Regions from separate parts of the Methylocystis sp. SB2 genome, predicted to be linked through region 2. Evidence: predicted binding sites of a transcription regulator. Region 2 holds the regulator's gene; each other region holds the start of a gene.
What was found. Region 2 encodes PhoB, which activates phosphate uptake and scavenging genes when phosphate is short. Its sites were predicted from a motif close to TGTCATNNANCTGTCAT; they were not measured.
Positions count from the first base shown of each region.

Region 1 (2,267 bases), 870 kb from region 2:
GTCCACAGGGCGACGCCTTCGGCGATCCGCCGGGGCTCTTCGCCCGGCGCCGCGATGAGATCAATCGGCGCGGCGATCGCGCCCGAGTGCTCGCGCACGACGCTTTCAACTCGCCAGCCGTCGAGAAATTCATCGCTGTCGGCGTTGAGATGCAGCGTGACGCGGGCGCCGACGGCGGGAGCCTCTTCCAGCGGCAGAGCCGCGATCTGATATGAGCCCTTGCCGTCTGAACTCCACAGCCATGCCTGATCCTGGCCGGCGCGCCGCGTCGCGACCTCGACGTGGTCGGCGACCATGAAGGCGGAGTAGAAGCCGACGCCGAACTGGCCGATGAAGCCCGCGTCCTTTTCCTTCCCGAGTTTGTCGAGAAAGGCGCGCGTGCCGGAATTTGCGATGGTGCCAAGGGCGCTGATCAGCTCCTCGCGCGACATGCCGACCCCATTGTCGGCGACGGTCAGCGTGCGCTTGTCCTTGTCGAGTGAGATCGTGACGAGCGGCGCGGCGGCTTGCGCGGCGAGTTTTTCGTCGGAAAGCGCCTCGTAACGCAGCTTTTCGCAGGCGTCGGCGGCGTTCGAGACGAGTTCGCGCAGAAAGACGTCGCGCTCCGAATAGACGGAGTGCGTCATCAGCTCGAGCAGCCGCGCGACGTCGGCCTCAAAACCGAAATCGGCGGCGGTTTGCGGATCGGCGGCGGGAGCCGCGGCGTCGACGGATGCGGCGTCGTCGGTCATGTTCTCTCCGATGAAAAGAAAAAGAGAATGCACGTCGCGGTCGAGGCGACGGCGGCTCTTGAGTTCGTCATTGTTGCGGAATTTGCAAGAGCCTCGGCGGCGGGGCGCCGCCGCGGGGTCGCTCAAGGCGGGTAGGCCGACCGCTAAAGCTAGACGAGCCGGCGCGGGAGCGAAACTCCCGGCCGGCTCGACCATCGCCACGACCTCTAAATCTCTGAACCGCACGCTTCGGGGGGCTGGGGGGCTGACGAAACCGAAAACGCGTGGCCCCGAGCTGTCGAGGCAATGAACTTCATTTTGGGCGGCGCGTTTGGCTGGCAAGGGGCGCCAAGTCGGCGAAAGTATGATTCTTCCCAGCCAAATCTTATCAGAGCGCAGGGACGCGAAGATTCTCGTCGTAAACCAGTCATTAAGTCTTGCCGGGCGCATCCTTGCGGGCCAACATGGTTAAGAGAGATCGAGGAGAGCGGACGCATGGCGGAGTCGGAGACGACGGAGCCCAGCCGGGTTCGCCCCGCGCTCGTCGTCGTGAACGGCGCTTCGCCGGACGCGGCGTCGGGAGTTCGGGGAGACAAGCGCGGCGTGGCGGTCTCATTCAGCCGCCCGGAACTCAACGTCATCTTCAATCTTTATGGCGCGAAAGTCGCACAGGGGGAATGGCGCGACTACGCCATCGACTTCACCCCGGCGAAGGCCGTGTTCTCGATTTTCCGGCGCGCGAGCGAAGCGCCGCTGTATCGAATCGAGAAGGACCCGGCGCTGGCGCGTCGGCAAGGCGCCTATTCCGTGATCGCGGCGACGGGGCTCGTGCTTCGTCGCGGACATGATCTTGCGCGCGTCGTGCGCGTCTTGGACCGCGCGCTCAAACTCGTCGGCGCCGAATAGAACAAAGACATCGTCGCAAGATCAGAATCGATCGGCCCGATAGGGCGCGGGATCGATGAAGGGCTGTTCGCCCGTCATCATATCGGCGAGGAGCCGGCCGGAAACCGGCCCAAGCGTCAGCCCATGATGCGCATGGCCGAAATCGAACCATAGGCCGCGATGACGCGGCGCCGGACCAATGATCGGCAGCATGTCCGGCAGGCAGGGCCGCGCGCCGCGCCAGGGTTCAGGGTCCAGCCGTTCGGCGAGCGGAAACAATCGGCGCGCCGTCGGTTCGCAAACCTCGATCTGAACCGGGGTCGGCGGCGCGTCGCGGCGGGCGAATTCGGCGCCGCTCGTCAGCCTGACGCCGCGGCGCATCGGCGCCAAAAGATAACCGACGTCGGCGTCGAGGATGGGATGATTGAGTTTTGCGCCGTCCTTTGCGGCGTAATGCATATGGTAGCCGCGCTTCCAGCCGAGCGGAATGCGATAGCCGAGCGGCCCGTAGATGGCGTCGGACCAGGGGCCGAGCGCCACAACCGCGGCGCCGGCGACGAGCGGCCCGTTCGCCGTCTCGACGCGCCAACGCCCGTCCGGCTCTTGCGAAAGGCTGCGCGCGTCTCCTGAGAGCAGATGGCCGCCACGCGAGACGAAGAGATCGGCATAGGC
Region 1 covers NZ_CP187401.1:1,069,995-1,072,261, reverse strand. The annotation lists gene htpG (molecular chaperone HtpG) at 1-731, opposite strand, end outside; gene ACPS74_RS05390 (DUF2794 domain-containing protein) at 1,206-1,616, shown strand; gene ACPS74_RS05385 (NAD(P)/FAD-dependent oxidoreductase) at 1,638-2,267, opposite strand, start outside.
Region 1: a site for PhoB is predicted at 1,125-1,141, ahead of ACPS74_RS05390 (DUF2794 domain-containing protein). Genes of this name have one in related genera too.

Region 2 (2,267 bases):
CTCCAGCGATCCTCGTCTCGACGCGTTGCAGCGCGAAATCGAGGAGAACGCCATTCTCACCATCGCGCGCCGACAGCCGCTTGCGGTCGATTTGCGTGAATGCATCGCCGCTATCCGCATTTCCGGCGACATCGAGCGCGTCGGCGATCTGGCCAAGAACATCGCCAAGCGAACGCTCAAGATCGTGTCGGAGGCGCGCGTGCCGCGCGCGATCGTCGGTCTGAAATCGATGCACGAAATCGCCGCGATGCAGCTTAAGGACGCGCTGGACGCTTACGCCTTGCGCGACACCGAGCGGGCGCGCGCGGTCTGGCAGAACGATTCCGATCTCGACGCGCTGGAGGATTCGGTGTTCCGCGATCTCCTCACCTTCATGATGGAGGATCCGCGCAACATCTCCTTCTGTACGCATCTCCTGTTCTGCTCGAAGAATCTGGAGCGGATCGGCGATCACACGACCAACATCTCAGAGACGGTCGTTTATCTGGTCACCGGCGAAGCGATGCCCACGGAGCGGCCAAAGACGCGCGTTCCCGACTTCGGCCTGAAGGACGAGGCGGCGCAATGAGCGACGTGACGTCCGCCGTCCTACAGCGGAGCGGGAAAAGCGATCGGGCGCCGCGAATCCTCGTCGTCGAGGACGAGACGTCGCTCGCGACGCTGCTCGTGTATAACCTTGAAGCCGAAGGCTATCAGGTCGAGCATGTCGACAATGGCGATGAAGCCGAACTGCGGCTGGCTGAGTCCCCGCCCGATCTCGTCATTCTCGACTGGATGCTGCCGGGCGTTTCCGGACTTGAAATCTGCCGACGCCTGCGGGCGCGGGACAGCGCCAGAGACATGCCGGTGATCATGCTGACCGCGCGCGGCGAGGAAGGCGAGCGCGTGCGCGGCCTTTCGGTCGGCGCCGATGATTATGTCGTCAAGCCGTTTTCGACTCCGGAACTGATGGCGCGCGTGCGCGCGCTACTGCGCCGGGCGCGGCCCGAGCGCGTCGCCTCACGGCTCACGCTCGGCGATATTGACCTCGACCGCGACACCCGTCGCGTGCGGCGATCCGGCCGCGAAATCCACCTCGGTCCGACCGAATTCCGGCTGCTCGAATATTTTATGGAGAAGCCCGGACGCGTGTTCACGCGGGCGCAGCTGCTCGACAGTGTCTGGGGCATGTCGGCGGAGATCGACGAGCGCACGGTCGACGTCCATGTCGGACGGCTTCGCAAGGCGCTAATCCGCGGCCGCGAAAAGGATCCGATCCGCACGGTGCGCGGCGCGGGCTATTCTTTCGATGAAACGTTCGGACACGAGTGACGTGTCCGATGCGGTTCACGCGTAACGCTGCGCCCTGAACTGATCGCGCGCGCGGCGGCGATCTTGCGCAGGCTGATAGGCGACGCGCGCGTGATAGGCGCAGTAGGGGCCGCCGCCGATCGTCGACTTGCCGCCGCAGAAGCGGAATTCCGCCGACGTGGGGTCGCCCATCGGCCAGCGGCACATGGATTCGCGGAGCTCCATGAGCGTGACGCGCTCCGATATCGGGATCACGACCTCTTCTTCAGGCGCACGCCGCGGCGCCGCTAGCGCATGCGGCGCGAAAGCGAGCGCCAGATTGCCATGCGACGAGACGCCGTTCATGCGCGGGTGCGTCGGGCGAGGAGCCTTGGCGACGCGCGGCCGCTGCGCGCTTGCCGTCTTGGCGCGTTCGGCGAGTCCCAGACGATGGATCTTTCCGATCACAGCGTTGCGGGTGATGCCCGGTCCAAGTTCCGCCGCCACTTGGCTGGCGCTGAGACCATCGCTCCAAAGTTTGCGGAGCAGTTCGACGCGTTCGTCGGTCCATGACATTAGGCTTCTCCATTCTTTCGGGTCGAGCGCGGATCGGATTTTCTTCCGACCGCTGCGCAGGCCTGAAGCCCTGCGGCGATGTGATGCGCATCAACACTCGAGAGAACACGCCCAAACGAATTACGCGGGCGCTGACTAGAAACTTTCTGTTTACTTTGAATCATGCGCGAGTCGCGCTGGCAAGCGCGCGCTGGCGTTCTCAACAGGCTTTCCGCGAGACTGTTGCCCGCAGGACTCACCCTAGCGCGGCCGCGCCAGGCGGCTTTGACGCCAATATCGAACCGCGCCATGGATTTGACCGCGTCGGGCGGCGCGCATAAAATCCCGTCCTGAACTGCCGCCCTAAACGGGCGGCGCTTTGTTTTTTTAGCCTCCTCTGGCCGGAGCCAGCGACGGGAGCATGGAGCAGGGCTTTTGACGTC
Region 2 covers NZ_CP187401.1:1,938,371-1,940,637, reverse strand. The annotation lists gene phoU (phosphate signaling complex protein PhoU) at 1-568, shown strand, start outside; gene phoB (phosphate regulon transcriptional regulator PhoB) at 565-1,311, shown strand; gene ACPS74_RS09450 (GcrA family cell cycle regulator) at 1,327-1,845, opposite strand; gene ACPS74_RS09445 (aspartate aminotransferase family protein) at 2,260-2,267, shown strand, end outside.

Region 3 (2,267 bases), 1.7 Mb from region 2:
CTGGTTCAAGTTCACTCCCGCCACGAAGGGGGCGGACTGAGCGAAACGGCCACACGAAAGATCCGTCGTTCCGAGGAAGTTCGTGCCCAGGACATTGGCTTCCGACCCGAGGCGATTGCCTGGCGCCGAGTTACGATCGTCGCTGTAGGCTGTCGCATTATTTGGCTGATGGTAGCTTCCGGCGACGCCTAAATGCACAAGTCGATGTTCATCCAAGATGGGCGCCCAGGTGACGCGGCCGGTGGTTTCCCAGTAGGCGCCGCCTCCCCAGGGTTGATACCAATTGGCGTTTTTCACGCCGTAGCCACTATAAGCCGGCACTAAAACGCCCGCATTTCCTGACGACGTATTCACCGGACGAGCGTTGAGATCCTGGAAGCTCAGCGAGTAAAGACCGAAGTGAGCCGTCCAATTGTCTTTGCCGATCATGCCAGCCGCCACGCCGATATGGCGGAAGGGCGCGATCGCATCGACCGCAAGCGGCCGTTCGATCGTGTCGCGATATTTCGAAGACGCCAACGCCTCTAAGCTGAAAGATTCATACTGGCTGCCGATCTTGAAATAGACCGGCTCAGCGAGCAACGGATGCGACAAGCGCGGATCTTGCAGGCCGAGGTATGCATCGCGGAATCCGCCCCAAAGGAAATTGCGGTCGGTTACGTAGTTTCTTGACCAGAACTGAAGACCCGTGCCCCCGTTCGCATTCGGCAGATTTGTATTCCAAAGCTGCGTTGTGGAATTCGCGAAATCGTACTGGATCTTATAAAACCAGGGCCTGAAGCTACCCTCGACTTCAAGTCGCGCCTGGCCAAAGCCAACATTGCCCTGCCAGCCGTTGCCCGGGGAGCCAACAGTCCCGCCTCCATCTACAAAGAGGCGACCGCCGATCTTGAAGCTAAATTGCTTATCCGCCGTTTCCACGAACAGGCCGTTCCTAAAGCTGACGAAGACCGGCGGCGGCGGGGGCGGACCCGGCGGGCCCTTCGCCACGACTGCGGCGTTGGCGACGTTGGTCGCGATTGTCGCCTGCGCTTTGGCTCCGCGCGTTTCATGACGAAGCTTGGCGACCTCCGCTTCCAGCGGACGAAGCCGAGCGATCTCCGCTTCCAGCATGCGCAGTCGCGCCTCAGTGGCGCTGTCGGCCGCCTGGCCAGTTGTCGAGAGCAATGCTCCCACCGTCGCTAGAGCGAGTGATTGATTGAACCGTGTAATTGCCATGTCCCAGCCTCGCGCTTTCATGAGCGTTCAAAAACAGCGCGCGACTTATGGCCCACGTCAGATGACAAATCCATGACTTAACATGTATTGAGGCAGCATCTAATCGCTATAATTCAATGTGTTGCTGCAGTACCACACATTTAATCGTCTTAGATACAGTACGTGATTGTACTAAGTACTAGTTAAAAGCCAATTTAACTTCATTTAAGCTTTATGCATAGTATATCATTTTGCGTACGTCCTTATACATTTTATGACAACGGTCGCATAGTCCCAATAATGTACTATTTTAGCAAACTTCCAGCAATATTATTGCTATTTTATACAATGTACACACATTCGAGAAATATCATTCTCGTTTTAGAAATACAGCAGCAACACACCCCTGCGAATGTCTGCTCGGGTTAAGCAAACGCCATCGCGCGTCGCCACCCCAGCAACGGTTACAAGACTGCCGACCCCGTTCGAACTGCCGGGGTGGATGGACGAAAGGCGCTGCGAAGGATCCGGAACAGTAGCAGGCTTCTCACCTGCCGGCCGTGGGCAAAAGCCCGCCGACCACGGTTGATCAAACGGGCGCAAAGCTTATCGCCGGAGGGGCGTGGTGGCGGACTTGGCTGAACGGGGCTGAAACAACCCTCGTCGATCAGCTGCTCGCAGGACTAAAGCCTGCGAGCCCGACAGCGAAAGAACAAATCCAAATCGAGCGAGAATCGGCGGAAATCAAAGGTGGGAACGCTCCGGTCGAACCGAGCGTTCCCCTGCAGCTCAATCGCAATTTTTAAACTTCGATTCCTTGCAGCGAGCGACCATGGCTTGAGCCTTGGCGACATCTTCCGGCGACAATGACTTTGCCGACATGTCCCGCACCGCCTTCTTTTCGGTCTCGCCCATCGACAGCGACTCCGTCGCAAGCTGCGTCCACATGAAGCCGCGCAGCAGATCGCGCTCGACGCCCTGTCCGGCGACATACAGGTTGCCGAGATTCAATTGCGCGTCGGCGTCACCCTGCTCCGCCGCGAGCCGCAGCCATTTGACCGCTTCCTTGT
Region 3 covers NZ_CP187401.1:69,676-71,942, reverse strand. The annotation lists gene ACPS74_RS00340 (OprO/OprP family phosphate-selective porin) at 1-1,218, opposite strand, end outside; gene ACPS74_RS00335 (tetratricopeptide repeat protein) at 1,987-2,267, opposite strand, start outside.
Region 3: a site for PhoB is predicted at 1,280-1,296, ahead of ACPS74_RS00340 (OprO/OprP family phosphate-selective porin). Genes of this name have one in related genera too.